Regions from separate parts of the [Pantoea] beijingensis genome, predicted to be linked through region 2. Evidence: predicted binding sites of a transcription regulator. Region 2 holds the regulator's gene; the other holds the start of a gene.
What was found. The regulator PurR, encoded in region 2, represses purine synthesis genes. The targets are predictions, from matches to a motif close to CANGCAAACGTTTGCNTG.
Positions count from the first base shown of each region.

Region 1: the regulator PurR is predicted to act here: its motif matches at 2,718-2,735, upstream of pyrC (dihydroorotase).

Region 1 is NZ_CP071409.1:2,396,950-2,404,710, reverse strand. It holds gene bssS (biofilm formation regulator BssS) at 162-416, opposite strand; gene J1C60_RS10890 (hypothetical protein) at 625-903, opposite strand; gene dinI (DNA damage-inducible protein I) at 1,169-1,414, opposite strand; gene pyrC (dihydroorotase) at 1,604-2,650, opposite strand; gene J1C60_RS10875 (lipoprotein) at 2,798-3,361, opposite strand; gene mdtH (multidrug efflux MFS transporter MdtH) at 3,565-4,770, opposite strand; gene rimJ (ribosomal protein S5-alanine N-acetyltransferase) at 5,079-5,669, shown strand; gene J1C60_RS10860 (DUF480 domain-containing protein) at 5,694-6,344, shown strand; gene J1C60_RS10855 (Gfo/Idh/MocA family protein) at 6,346-7,269, shown strand; gene murJ (murein biosynthesis integral membrane protein MurJ) at 7,512-7,761, shown strand, end outside.
Region 2 is NZ_CP071409.1:2,147,046-2,154,806, reverse strand. It holds gene cfa (cyclopropane fatty acyl phospholipid synthase) at 1-505, opposite strand, end outside; gene punC (purine nucleoside transporter PunC) at 910-2,118, opposite strand; gene punR (DNA-binding transcriptional activator PunR) at 2,236-3,141, shown strand; gene purR (HTH-type transcriptional repressor PurR) at 3,177-4,202, opposite strand; gene cydH (cytochrome bd-I oxidase subunit CydH) at 4,561-4,650, shown strand; gene J1C60_RS09650 (C40 family peptidase) at 4,793-5,572, opposite strand; gene J1C60_RS09645 (Grx4 family monothiol glutaredoxin) at 6,035-6,373, shown strand; gene rnt (ribonuclease T) at 6,420-7,085, opposite strand; gene gloA (lactoylglutathione lyase) at 7,211-7,618, opposite strand.

The sequences.
Region 1 (7,761 bases), 250 kb from region 2:
ATAAAGGGTGCCATATACAAAAAAATATGTATTGCGGCTGAAGTTGTCGAGTGTATTAACGGCGCTGACTTATTCCTGAATCATCGGTTATAACCTGTTCATCGGAATATGTTCTCATGCTGCCGTTTAGCAATTCAGCCATTGAAGAAACCGTACAAAATTTAGTGCTTCTTGTAGTCACGATCCTGGTATTCAGTTGCTTCTATCTTTGCAATGCCGGCTTCAAGAATGGATATAAATTGTCGGGCAACGTCAGTTGTTAACCAATAAGTTTGCCCCACTTCAGCTTCATCAGCTTGCTGCGTAGCGGATGAAAGCGAATGTAGACGAATCATCATGGCGTCATAGCTGTCGACCGTACTGATATCCCACCCAACCAGGGGATGTGTTTGGATAACATCTTTGTTTCTGTCCATTATAACCCCCTTATTACTCGTGAAAACGAAGCGATTTATCGAGGTTCAATGCAGCTTTTTTTACATACAGCGTGTTAACTATAACATCATATTTATCATAAGCAGGATGAAAATGCAGCGAAAGTATAATGAAATGTTTTTGGATGATATTTGAGCAGAATAAAGATTGCGTATGGATTTAAATAAATTCTCGCGCGTTGACGAGAATTTATTCGGGTATGACGTTTGCCTGAACTTTTACAATTCCATTGCGTTTTTCCAGCTCATCAGCGAGACGGGCAAAATGTTGTTGCATGATCTCGTCACGATTCTGATTTTGCGATTCCAGACGTAAACTGTGAATTAATAATTGGTTCGATTTTTCATCCAGGCAAAAAGAGAGCCAGGAAAAAGCATTTTCAAGGACGGTTAGGCGGCGCTGTTGATCGCTGATCAACGCGAGCAGTTCACCAAACGTCATCGCCTCTTCAGGTTTATCTGTGGTCACGGTAACTACCTCCAGTAAAACGTGATGTTGGCAAGGATATGTGATCTCACCTTGACAGTCTATACCCTCGACATGTCAAGCCATAGGTTTATTGGCGGCAAGACAAAAAAGCCGGATAGCGACACCCGGCAACAATAGCATTTACAGTAGTTTTATTAATTTGGTGTTTTGCATATTTACGCGCTAACTGGCGCATCCGGCAGTGCGGCGGTTTTTACGACAGTAATGCACATGCAGCACGCGGTGATTAGCTCTGCGTAGTCGGTTAATCAGTGATAAACCAGTCGTCAGCACTCTCCCAGGTTTCCTGCAAAATATCGCTAATGCGATCTTTTGATTCTTTACCGCCGCCCATTACCGTCAGGTTATTTGCGCTGGCATAGCGAACTGATACGCGATTATCCGTTTCCGGGAATTGCTTATCGATACGTTTGGCTAATTCATCCGTCAGTGCTTCAAGTGCACCAGCAGGAAGAACAGTGGTTTTTGCTACAGTGACTTCAACACGCATGAGAGCCTCCGATATGTTTACTGTATGTTTATACAGTTATAAAAACAGTAAAGCAAGGGAAACCACATGTAACACTTATCGCTGTGAGTAAAACTGCAGAGCGATACGCTGAGATCCACTGATGAGCCGCGTGACGGTTAGTAAGATGTTACGAGAAGTAAGGTCTTCCCGTAACTAACCTCGGCAGGATCAGACGATAACTTGCCAGTTGAGAGTCTCACCTGCCAGGAACGGTACTAACGTATCGTCACCGAAGGTAATACTCTCTTCAACCGTATAAGGTTGGCGAACCAGGGTGATTTTATCTTCATTTAATGGCAGACCATAAAAACGTGGACCATTTTCTGAGCAGAAGGCCTCAAGGTGATGGAGTGCGTTCATCTCTTCAAATACGGTGGCATAAGCCGGCAGCGCGCTCGGGGCGTTAAATACACCGGCGCAGCCGCAACTGGCTTCTTTACGCTGCCGAGTATGTGGGGCGGTATCCGTACCGAGGAAGAAACGATCGTGCCCGCTGGCGATAATCTGGCGCAATGCTTGCTGATGAATATTACGCTTAAGAATGGGCAGGCAGTATAAATGTGGGCGAATGCCCCCGACCAGCATATGGTTACGGTTAAACATAAGATGCTGTGGAGTAATGGTGGCGGCGATATAACGATTGCCTTGCTGCACATACTCTGCGGCTTCCTTCGTCGTGATATGTTCAAATACCACCTTCAGTTCGGGGAATTGCTGGCGCAGTGGCTCCAGAACCGTTTCGATAAAGCGGGCTTCGCGGTCGAAAATATCAATATGCGCCTCTGTTACTTCTCCATGAATTAACAGAGGCATACCGATTTTTTGCATACGCTCCAGCACGGCGGCAATCGCGGCAATATTCGTCACGCCGTGGCTTGAGTTGGTTGTGGCATGGGCGGGATAGAGCTTGGCTGCGGTAAATACTGCATTACTGAAGCCTTTTTCCACTTCGTCAGGATCGAGTGAGTCAGTCAGGTAGCAGGTCATCAACGGCTCAAAACGATCCCCGGTGGGAATGGCAGCACGAATGCGCTCGCGGTAGGCGATAGCACTGTCGACGCTGGTCACCGGCGGAACTAAATTGGGCATCACGATTGCGCGACCGCACACCGCACTGGTATAGGGCAACACTGTCTGTAGCAATTCATCATCGCGCAGATGAATATGCCAGTCGTCAGGGCGGCGGATGATTAATTGCTGGGGTTGTGCAGTCATGAAGTATGCTCCGGCTAAGAAAGGAATTCATCGTGTGGTTTTGAGCCGGGTACTAAGCATAGGGGTAAAGGCAACCGATTGCACTCGCTTTATTATCGCACACATAAAAAAGCCCCATGACAGGGGCTATATAAGCAACACGGCAAGTTAGTTGGTAAAAGGAATGACCAGTTCGCCGGGTTTGACTTCAAGTCCTTTGGCAAATTTTTTCGCCAGTGACTCTGCTTTACTGCGGTCAGTACTCAGAATATAAGCGGGTTTCTGATTGAAATAGCTTTTCAGCGACTCATTCAGATAAGGCGTCAGGGTTTTCATGATTTTCTGCATTTTTTCAGGTTGCACTGTGGTCTCCGTGATCTCCAGATCCTTCAGAAAAATGGCACCTTGCTCTTTATCAAAAACCGGCTGAGCTTTCATTGTCAGATGCATATCGGCTTTTTGTGGGCCAAACAGCGAAGTGATATTCACGTTCGCATTCCCCGTCAGCGTCACTTTATTTGGCTCTTCGCGTCCGATCTGGCTTACGAGATCGCTCAATACGATATGGGCATCTATCAGCCCTGCGACGCCAATCTGTTTTTCATAATTATTGTGTTTTTGCAGAGCCTGATTAACTTCCTGCTCGCTGATGGTGTACTGGGTGAGGGGCGTACAACCGGCAAGTAGGCCGGCTAACAGAAGCGCGCTTAGCGCCAGAAAAAACTTTTTCATTGTTGTCCTCGGTAGTTAATTCGTCCTTCCACAACGGCAAAGCATGCCTCAGAGAAGAAAAAGAGTCACCAGGATGTTGCCGAAAGAAATGAGAAAATAAACAAGTCAATGTGACAAGCATTTGGATGAGCAGCCCGGTTCCTTGTGGTCACGCGATGCGATCGCACGTGAAAAATGGACTGAGCGCTGTGTTGCTGGCTTTATCACTTTGGTGTCAGGATCGCTGGAGCCACAGTTCGCTGGTTGAATTGCCACCAAAGAGCAAAAAGTGTGATAAAACCGATGCAGCCGAGCATTAACCACGGCAATTCCGGCATCGCTAACGTACGGCCGGTATCAAACATCCAGCCGCCCCCGCTATAGCCTACTGCGCCACCGAGAGCCAGCCCTAAACGGCTGAACCCCATATAGCTTCCGCGTGCCCGGGCACTGGCAAGCGAGGCACTAAGGGTTTCGCGCGCGGGTTCCGCAATGACTGAACCAATGTAAAAGGTGCAAATCAATATAAATACTTGCTGCAGCGTGCTGGCGATGCCGATTGGGATCAAACTTAACGTCATCAGCAACAACCCTGCCATTAGTCTATGTTCGAGGCGAAAACGCGTTTCGCTCCAGCGCGCAATGGGGTAAAGAAGCGTCAGCGATAGCGTGGCTTCGATAGCATACATCCATTTCACCGCACCTGGTGCGCCGGCGATCTGATTGACCACGATAGGCAGCATCAGCATCACCTGCACTGAAAGTGCATAATATCCCGTCAGCGTCAGAACGTAAGTGCAGAACCGTTTGTCTTTCAGCACCGCAAGCATACCTTCGCGCATTGGCGTACGTATGCTTGAAATACGCCATGCTGGCAGCAGGCAGGCGTTACACAACGCGGCCAGCACAAAGACCAACGCACCCACCCAACACACCAAACGAAAATCATATGCCAGCAACCAACTGCCAATCAGTGCGCCGATAACGGCACCGGCACTGTCTTGCATCATCAAGAGTGAAAAGAAACGTCCCCGATCTTTAGGTCGGACCAGCTTAATCACCATCGCGGTCCTCGGGGGATCAAACAGTGTACCGCCGAGACCGGAAAGAATGCAGGAGAGCCACAAAACCCAGGGCTCATGCGCAACGGCCATTGAAAAAAAACCGGCGGCTCGCAATAGCATACCTGTGACGATCATTGGCTTAGCGCCAAAACGATCGGCGATGGCTCCCCCAAAAATGCCCAACCCTTGCTGAACAAGCTGGCGCAAGCCGAGCGCGATGCCTACCATCAACGCGGCCCAACCGAGCTGTTCAACAAAACGTATTGAAATGAGGGGGAATACAACAAAAAATCCCAGTACAACCAGCATGTTATCAAATAACAAAAAATATTTACCGAGGCTTCGTGCCCGCGCAACCCGAGACATGCTTCTTCCTAAGCGAAAATGAGGGAGGTGATCTGGACGGCCTATTTTCCTCTCAATATGTCTATTTTCACAGCGATTGTGGGATGATATTTTTTCATCGTCATTGGCCATTTTGTGCCACGTTTTCAGCCGGTAAGCCACGATAAAAGCGTCTTTTGTCGCACAGGATTTTACCCGGAGTAGAGATGGCGGTTATAGTGAAGGCAGGTTGTCTGAATGAGACGAATCACAGCGTTTCTTCAGGTTGTTGCGTGCTGGCTGGTTTCTTAATCAATTTCTTTTATCGGCCGAGGATTTCAGGAGATAAGATGTTTGGCTATCGTTCTGCTGCGCCGAAAGTGCGCCTGACAACTGACAGGTTAGTGGTGCGCCTTGTCCACGAACGTGATGCCTGGCGCATGGCAGATTATTATGCGGAAAACCGTGTCTTTCTTAAGCCGTGGGAACCTGTACGGGACGAGAGTCACTGTTACCCCTCTGGTTGGCAGGCGCGGCTCGCACTGATTGCTGATATGCATAAACAGGGTTCGGCCTGGTATTTCATCATCATGGATCCGGAAGAGCGGGAAGTTCGTGGCGTGGCTAATTTCAGCAACGTCTTACGCGGCTCTTTTCATGCCTGCTATCTGGGATATTCGCTAGGCGAAAAGTGGCAAGGGCAGGGTATGATGTTTGAAGCGCTGCAGGCGGCGATCCGCTATATGCAGCGACAGCAGCGCATGCATCGGATTATGGCAAACTATATGCCGCATAACACGCGCAGTGGGGACCTTCTGGCGAGGCTTGGCTTTGAGAAAGAAGGATACGCCAAAGACTACCTGCTTATTGATGGTCACTGGCAGGATCATGTACTAACAGCATTGACCTATCATGAGTGGATGCCGGATCGCCGCGGATAATAATCATTTGAGGGTAATACCATCATGAAAATCGTGCTAACGCCCGCAGAGGCGCGTGTCGTAGGCAGCCTGTTGGAAAAACAGATCACCACGCCGGACCAATATCCCATGTCGGTAAATGGCGTAGTGGCCGCCTGTAACCAAAAATCTAATCGCGATCCCGTGATGTCACTTAGTGAAAATGCAGTACAGGATACGCTTGATTTACTGGTGAAAAAGCATCAGCTCAGCATGCTTTCTGGTGCGGGTAACCGAGTGGTGAAGTATGAACAGCGATTCTGTAATTCGGCGTTTGGCACCCTGAAATTGAACAGCGCTGAAGTTGCTATTGTAGCGACACTGTTGCTGCGTGGTGCGCAGACCCCAGGCGAACTGCGGACCCGCAGTGCTCGCCTGCATGACTTCGTTGATGTCGCTGACGTTGAACAGACGCTGGAGCAGCTCAGCCTCCGGGAAGATGGTCCGTTTGTCGCACGGCTGGCGCGCGAGCCAGGCAAGCGTGAAAGCCGGTATATGCATCTGTTTAGTGGCGACGTAACCGCTGTTGATGAAAACGACATTCCTGGCGCTGATCGTGACATTGATGCCCTTGGTCCGCGTGTGAGCCAACTTGAACAGCAAGTCGCTGAACTGAAACAACAACTGGCGGCGCTGCTCGCAGATAAAGGAGTCTGATATGTCTTTGCTACGTGTTGGAATTGTAGGATTAGGTGGGATTGCACAAAAAGCGTGGTTACCCGTTGTGAGCCAGACTGATGGCTGGGTTCTCGCAGGCGCATTTTCACCAAACCAACAAAAAGCCCGGCAGATATGCGATAGCTATCGAATGCCTTGCTTTGCTTCACTGGATGAACTGGCTGCACACAGTGATGCAGTTTTTGTTCACAGCAGCACGTCCACGCATTTTGCGGTAGTTAGCCAGCTGTTACGTGCAGGGATTGATGTATGCGTTGATAAGCCATTGGCCGGGACGCTGCGGGAAGCGGAGCAACTGGTGGAACTGGCGGAAAAGCGTGGACGTAAATTAATGGTAGGATTTAATCGCCGTTTTGTGCCGCGTTATCTGCAGCTTAAAATGCAACTGACCCCAGCCGCCTCCATTCGCATGGATAAACATCGCAATAACAGCGTAGGGCCAAACGATTTGCGCTTTACATTGCTGGATGATTATCTGCATGTGATTGATACGGTACTGTGGTTGGCAGAAGGACGCAGCATGTTGCATAACGGTATATTACAAACTAATGAAAGAGGGGAAATGGTGTATGCCGAACACCATTTCAGCGTTGGTGATACGCAAATCACGACCAGTATGCACCGCCGCGCGGGTACGCAGCGGGAATCGGTACTGGCAGTTTACGACGGAGGCGTTATCCAGGTGAACGATATGCGTGACTGGCAGCAGGAAGGTGATGGCAAGCGGGTTATCGATCCCGTCGCTGGTTGGGAAAGCACGTTGACACAGCGTGGATTCACCGGTGCTGCACACCACTTTATAGCGTGCGCAAAAAATCAGACCCAGCCGTATGTTTCCGGGGAGCAGGCTCTGATGGCGCAGCGGGTCGTTGAGAAAATATGGCGAGAGGCAGATAGGGAATGATTTTTATTAATAAAGAGTTACGAATTTTTGTTCGGCATTGACGTTGCATCAACGCTGGTACTGTCCCGCCGCGCCATCTGAGCAGGCGAAGTTTTTGCAGTATATTTCCCTTCATATCAGTAGACTATGTCCCCCATACTACGGCACGCATTATTTCGTCTCTATGTACTGTTTTTGAGGCGAGGCATGCTCGCTACTGGCAAGTTTTGCCTTATTCTCATTTTCAGGAAACGCAGTAAACCATGAACCTGTTGAAATCATTGGCTGCGGTCAGTTCTATGACCCTTTTTTCCCGCGTATTGGGCTTTGCCCGCGATGCTATCGTTGCGCGTGTCTTTGGTGCTGGCATGGCGACAGATGCCTTTTTTGTTGCTTTTAAACTTCCTAATTTGCTGCGTCGTATCTTTGCTGAGGGGGCTTTCTCTCAGGCCTTTGTACCGATCCTCGCTGAATATAAAAGTAAGCAGGGAGAGGAGGCAACGCAGGTTTTCG
Region 2 (7,761 bases):
TGCCGGGCTGAAGCTGTAGTTTTTCACAAATCATTTTCAGCTTAGCATTTTGTGCTTGCTCAAGCGTATAGGCTTCTTTCCAGTATCCGCAGGAGTACTGCATATGCGGGTCCAGCATCAACGAAAAGAGATCGTTACCCAGATCGTAATGTTCTTTACCAACGATCCACGCGCGTTTTTTGGATTGCAAATTGGTGAGACGCGCAGCCGCGACGCGCAGCGTATCTTTAAAGTGGTGAGGGAGTTTCTGGTCGAGTTTATGTATTAATACGCGCTGAAAAAGAATATCGAGGCGTTCACAATCCCACCAGCCGTCCATGTAACTTTCACCCAGCCCCAGTGAGCCGTCCTGGATAACCCGTTTAAAAAACTCCGGATTTTTAACCTGAATATCCCACGGGCGCGAACCATTAATCTCAATATCAGCAATATTGAGCATTTCATGGACAATGCGGTACCAATGGTTTTCTTCCAGGCTCACTTCTTCTATACACGATGAACTCATAGCTTCTCCATCACCTTCTGTGATTAGAACCTGAGAAATAGAATAGTCAATTTCTACAGTATTATGAGAAAACCCACGGAAAAATCCGTGCGTCAGATATCCGACGTTAAACAGAGGATTGAAATTGAATGAATATACCTTTCTTAAGAACGCAACAGTGGTACTTATTCCTGAGGGACGATCGTACAGATGCCAACTCAAGTCACTACGGCGTCGTTTACGTTGGGTATTTCCTGCAGAGAAGCGCAACGAATGCCACGCCGTAAAACACCACGACAACCCTGTCAGGCTAAAATAAAAAAATGTTGCTAATTTGTTGTAAAAAATTGCCTCAAAAAGAGTATATGCTCACGTGAGGCAATATTCAATGGTAAATTGTTAGGGTGCTAACTAAATCGTTTTTCTCAGGAATGTCTACCCAGTGTGGCGACTTCACCGTCGCGTAATTTCTTTGGCCACCCTTGAAATTGTAGTGCAAAACCAATGAAGGCCAGAAAAATTGTGAACAACATTACGGCGGTGGTTACTATCAATACTTGTGAAATAAGTGATGAAACCGCGAGGCTTGCAAAGAAACACAGTCCCAGTTGCAGCATATTTTGCAAGGCTGCTGCTTTACCGGTTGCCTTTGGAAAAGGTAATAGGGCGTTGGCGACTACGATCGGGTAAATAGCACCATTTGCCATCGCCATCCCACAAAAAGGAATTAAGAGTGCGCTCAACGTAACGATGCCGGATAGCGCGACCAAAAAAATTGCCGTAATACTGATAGCATAACCCAGCAGTAACCAGGGCAGGATGGTTTTCCCGTCAACATGATTAAGCAGTGTGCGACAGCCAAATCCACCAATCAGAAATGCGATCGTTTGCGGAACGTAACTCAGGCCAATATCGCCCGGTGTCAGGCCAAGATTGGCCAAAATAAATGGCGACCCTGTTAGCCAGGCAAAAAAACTGGCAGAGCAGGCGGCATAAATCAGCACATTGCCGCTGTAAGGACGAGACTGTAATAGTGTGAAGAAACTGACCTTCTCCTGAGCATTATTATGTACTGTACTGGCGGTTTTGGTTTGCAGACGTAGTGTTGGAATGAATAACGCTATCGCAATGACGAACAGGGCAACAAAAATAGCGCGCCAGCTAAAATGGTTCAAAAGCCATGCACCCAACAAGGGTGCCAGTGCTGGAGAAAGGGCGACCAGCGGCATAATCGTAGCAAAAACGCGATTTGCCTGAGTGCCGCTATAGCGATCAACAACCAGTGCTTGCCAGCTCACTGCGGCCGAACAAACACCTATCGCTTGAACAAAACGCAGCGCTAATAACAGTGGCGCGCTTTCAACCCACAACATGCCCGCGCAGCCGACCGCAAACAGGCTCAGGCCCATTAACAATACTGGCTTACGCCCAATACGGTCCGATAAGGGCCCCCACACCAACTGAGCACAGGCAAAACCGGCCAGAAATATACTCAGGCTGGCGCTAATAGCCCCCGGATTGGTCTGGAGATCTTGTTGCATGGCGCCAAAGGCGGGAAGGTACATATCGGTAGCAAGAAATCCCAGCATGCTCAGCACGGCCAGGTAAATAAGGAAACCTTTCGACTTGATCATTAAACAGCTCTTTTTATATAGCAGGTGATTTTAACGCGGCTGAGTGTAAACGCGTGCCATACACGTTGTGAAACGCTAATATTTGCGTCTTGTTATCAAAATAATTGAAGGCAAATTGTGTGGTCTGAACATTCCCTTGAAGTGGTCGACGCTGTAGCGCGCACCGGCAGTTTTAGTGCAGCAGCGAATGAGCTACACCGTGTACCTTCAGCGGTAAGCTATACCGTGCGTCAGTTGGAAGAGTGGCTGGCGGTTAGCCTTTTTGAGCGCCGTCACCGCGATGTTATTCTGACGGATGCTGGTCGTCTTTTTATTCATGAAGGGCGAGGTGTTATCAAAAAAATGCTTGCCACCCGCAGACAGTGCCAACAGGTCGCTAATGGTTGGCGGGGGCAGTTGAGTATTGCGGTCGACCGTATTGTTAAACCGCAACGAACCCGGCAGTTGGTCCTTGATTTTTACCGTTTTTTTCCAGATATGGAGTTGCACGTTTCGTCTGAAGTGTTCAATGGCGTGTGGGATGCGTTAGCGGATGGCCGCGTCGACGTCGCTATTGGCGCGACGCAGGCGATTCCCGTGGGTGGGCGATTTGCTTTTCGCGACATGGGGGCGGTGAACTGGCGCTGCGTTGTAAAAGCAGGACATCCGCTGACGCGGCATTCAGGTGCCGTTGAGGATGACCGGATACGAGAGTGGCCATCGTTGGTACTGGAAGACACTTCCCGTGCGTTACCAAAACGGACGACCTGGACGCTGGACAATCAGCGACGACTGGTTACGCCCGACTGGGAAACTGCTTTTGATTGTTTGCTGGCGGGATTCTGTGTGGGTATGGTGCCAGGGCATTTTGCCGCGCCGTTAATAGCATCTGGAGCACTAAGTGAATTATCGCTGCCGGAAAGCTTCCCTGACAGCCCTTGCTGCGTGAGTTGGGCTGAGCAGAGTATGTCGCCGGCATTAAGCTGGCTACTGGATTATCTGGGAAGCAGTGAAACGATGAATGAAGAGTGGCTACGCGAGTGATACCGGGCGTTGCCCGGACCTGCATTCACAAACTCTTAGCGGCGGTAATCTCTGAAAGGACCATCGATTACCGAACGACGTTCTATCAGAGAAGGATGGACTTCAATTGTCTGCGGCTCTTCGCGTTTACTGGTAATTCGGTCCAGTAGCATTTCAAAGGCAGTTTCACCAAGCTGCACCTTCGGCTGGTGAACGGTAGTTAGCGCAGGGGTGAAGTAGCGAGCGTTACGCACGTTATCATACCCGATCACCGAAATATCCTGCGGAACCCGCAGCCCCATCTCATCGGCGGCACAAATCGCGCCCATTGCCATAATATCACCGCCACAGAATATGGCAGTTGGTCGGTTCTTTTGCGATAAAATTTGCTGCATTGCACGGTATCCGGATTCAGGCTCAAAATCTCCCTGAACGATCCACTCCTCGCGGACGGTAATATTGGCTTCAGCCAGCGCCTTCAGGAATCCTGCGTGCCGACCGCCGCCGGTATTGCGCTCCAACTGGCCTGGAATGGCTCCGATGTCCCGATGTCCCCGGTCAATCAGATAGCGTCCTGCCAGATAACCTCCGGAAAAGGCGTTATCGACGACTGTGTCGGTAAAGTCGCCGCGTGACATTCCCCAATCCATAACGACCATCGGAATGTTGCGATTCTCTTCCAGCATCTTCAGCAAATCATCGGGATATTCTGAGCACATGACCAGCAGTCCATCCACGCGCTTTTGCGCCATCATGGAAAGATAGGCGCGCTGTTTCTGCAAGTTGTTATGCGCATTGCCTAAAATCAGCGTATAGCCTTTATCAAAACAGCAATTTTCTACAGCTTCGATAATTTCAGCAAAATAGGGCGCTTCACTAGAGGTTGCCAACAGTCCAATTGATTTGGTGTGATTAACCTTGAGGCTGCGTGCAACGGCACTAGGAGAATAGTGTAACGCTTTGATTGCTGCCCATACTGCTTCCCGCGTGTCTTCCGCGACAAAGCGTGTTTTGTTGATGACATGAGAAACCGTGGTGGTGGAGACTCCCGCACGCTTTGCCACATCTTTAATTGTTGCCATTAAAATGCTACCCCTGCGCTTATCATAATTTGTTGATAAGCTTGATGTTAAACGTTTGCGTCCGCATCACCATTACCGACGGCAGTCGTTTATTCATTGCTGTCTGAATGACGTCGGGAAGGTAATTGACGTCTTGAGATACGGCCAGTGATGCGACGTTGCAGTCGTTGCGCAACGAAAAAAAGGAATTCTATCAAGGCTGTGAACAGAAAACGAGATTTTTACCTGCCATGTCAGGAAAATCTGTTCACCGCTATTGGTTGTCGTCATAATTCATGTTGTGAGATAGGATGTCTCTGACATTCAGATCGTGTTGCCAGTTAGTTTATCGACAGAATCTTATTTAAGGAGGTGTAATATGTGTACTAACCTGAAGTTATCGCTGATGACCACCGTTGGCGCATTGCTGATGATTATTGCGTTTAGCCTGGTGGCGGTAATGCATTAATCACAGATGCATAAGTATGAGGAAGGGGGGAGACAACGGAAAATGCTGATGGCCTCTCTTTCTCTGGTTATTGCTCGATTCGGAAAGTTGCGCAACACTGGTGGACATTACTACTGCGGTTCAAGACGTAAGACACACCACGTTAACGGATAGTTTTGGGCGTCATCACGCGCCTGGCCCCTACATAATGTCGTTGCCAGTAATCATCGCCAAGCGCGCTTATCTGTATGTCTTTGCCGGTGCGCGGAGACTGGATAAACTTGCCGTTACCGAGATAAACTCCAACGTGATCCGCTGCCCCACGATTATTAATCCGAAAAAAGACTAAATCGCCTTTTTCCAACGCTTCGCGATTTATCGTTGCAGCGTCACGTAAGTGGTACATTTCATTAGCGGTGCGTGGAATTTTAAACTTCACCAGGTCTTTATAGGCATACCAGACTAAACCGCTGCAATCAAAACCGGTATGGGGCGATGTACCTCCCCAAAGATAGGGCTTCCCGAGCTGACCCATTAATTTATTCATCGCGGTTTCACGCGCTTTCTGATAGCGCACCCGGTGAGCGGTACTGAGAGTCAATGAGCCATTCTCTGTCAGAGTTGGTGCTTTGGATGCGATTTTGCGTTGTTTACCATAATGCCTTATCAGTGGCTTCTTACCGGAGATGACGTGGGGCGTGGCAACGGCTGCAGTTTGTAGCGAAGGCTTTTTCTTTAGCTTTACTTTCTGAATCGAGGCTGTACGTGCTTTTTTAGGCGACGTTTTAACCTGGCGTCTTTTGCGCCGCTCATCTTCACGCGGGCTGCTTTTATCCACTTTTTTATGCTGATTTGCGGTAACAGAAGCATGTGGCGATGCGTGCGCCATATTAAAGAACAACTGTGCAAATGCCAGCATAAAGAGTGTGATGAGTAAACGCATGATCCCGCAACAGGTTATGCTCTCGTCGCATCAGAGAGCGGCTTAATAAAATTCTGCCCAACAAAAGCAGCGCCGATGAAAGATTCTAATCTAATTGATTTATAAAAGGTAAGGTCTTTTTTGCTTAAAACGTGGATTAGCGCAATCCGGTTTATAAATAAACATTATCAGTCGCTTATCTCGCCACTATTATGACGAAATGTTACTACTTAAAAAACGGTCAACCGTGCATTCCGCCAGCCGGATTGTTAGCCGTTTACATTCTCGCGAAGGTAACAGCACGCGATAAAGATTTAAGATATAGCCTTATCTACCAGTGATTATTTGGGCACAGTTGTTATTCTAGTCTATGTTTTTGGCATAATGGGCTCAAACTGGGCAATTATGATGAAAATGTCGTTTTCAGGTGATGCCGAGTATCGCTACAATAAATAGACACGAAGTAACGTATTAAGGAAGGCAATTATGAGTACTGTTGAAAAAATTCAGCGCCAGATCGCAGAAAACCCAATCCTGCTTTACATGAAAGGCTCGCCAAAGCTGCCAAGCTGTGGGTTCTCTGCGCAGACGGTTCAGGCTCTCTCTGCCTGTGGCGAACGCTTTGCCTACGTGGATATCCTGCAAAATCCGGACATCCGCGCCGAGCTGCCAAAGTATGCTAACTGGCCAACGTTCCCACAACTGTGGGTTGATGGCGAGTTAGTTGGTGGCTGCGATATCGTCATTCAGATGTATCAGGCGGGGGAATTACAGCAGCTGATTAAAGAAACAGCGGCTAAATATCCCGCTGAAGAAAACTAATCACTGAGAATAAGGGCGGATTCCCGCCCTTATTTACACATCTGTGTTAGCTATCGACTTCCTGATCGTGCGCCTCTGCGGGCACTAAAGGCCAACCCCCTAAGCGTTTCCAGCGATTGACCAGCTCACAAAAAAGATCGGCCGTTTGCTGCGTGTCATAAAGTGCAGAGTGTGCCTGGGTGCTATCGAAAGAGATCCCCGCGGCGATACATGCTTTTGCCAACACTGTTTGACCAACAACCAGCCCGCTAAGTGCGGCAGTATCAAAAGTGACAAATGGGTGGAAAGGATTACGTTTCAGGCTGGCCCGTTCTGCGGCGGCATTCATAAAACTAAGATCGAATGTCGCGTTATGCGCCACCATAATGGCGCGATTGCAGCCTTTATCCTTAATCCCTTTGCGCACCAGTTTGAAAATAGCGTGCAGTGCCTCATATTCACTCACCGCACCGCGCAATGGGTTATGGGGATCAATGCCGTTGAAGGCGAGTGCCTCCGGTTGAAGAATTGCTCCCTCAAATGGCGCTACGTGGAAATGGAGCGTCTCATCTTTCTCCAGCCAGCCGTTTTCATCCATTTTTAAAGTGACGGCAGCAATTTCCAATAGCGCATCTGTTTTTGCATTAAAACCTGCGGTTTCAACATCAATAACTACCGGATAAAAACCGCGAAAGCGATCGCTCAGGGTATTCAATTCTTTCAATTCAGACATCAGGATCTCGTCGACGGGAAAATGCAGCGCATAGTATGGCAAATTTCAGGGAGGGATGCAGCCGGGGAGATGTTCAAGAGAGCGCCATACACATACAGGCACTCTCACACACCCCCCTGCGGCAATTAATTACCGAGGCCGTGGTCTGCCTGTTTATTTTCAATCAGCTCAATTTTATAGCCGTCAGGATCTTCAACGAACGCGATAATGGTTGTGCCGCCTTTTACCGGACCTGCTTCGCGAGAAACCGTGCCGCCATCTTTACGAATACGCTCGCAGGTTGCGGCAACATCATCAACGCCTAACGCAATATGTCCATAGGCGTTACCGAGATCATATTCATTAACGCCCCAGTTATACGTCAGCTCAAGGACGGCACCTTCGCTCTCATCAGTGAATCCAACAAAAGCCAGCGTATATTTATATTCGGTGTTTTCACTGGTACGCAGCAGCCTCATTCCCAGTACCTTGGTATAAAAATCGATTGAACGTTGCAGATCGCCAACACGTAGCATGGTGTGAAGTAAGCGCATAAATTCCTCATCCAGTTAAGAGCTGTCATCAGACAGCAGAAAAAACGTACTCAGTATATACCCAAAATATTCAAAGAGCAGGGCGCACCGCTTCCGGGTGCAGACAGATATTTTGCAAGTCACGCCATTACCTTTTACTCAGG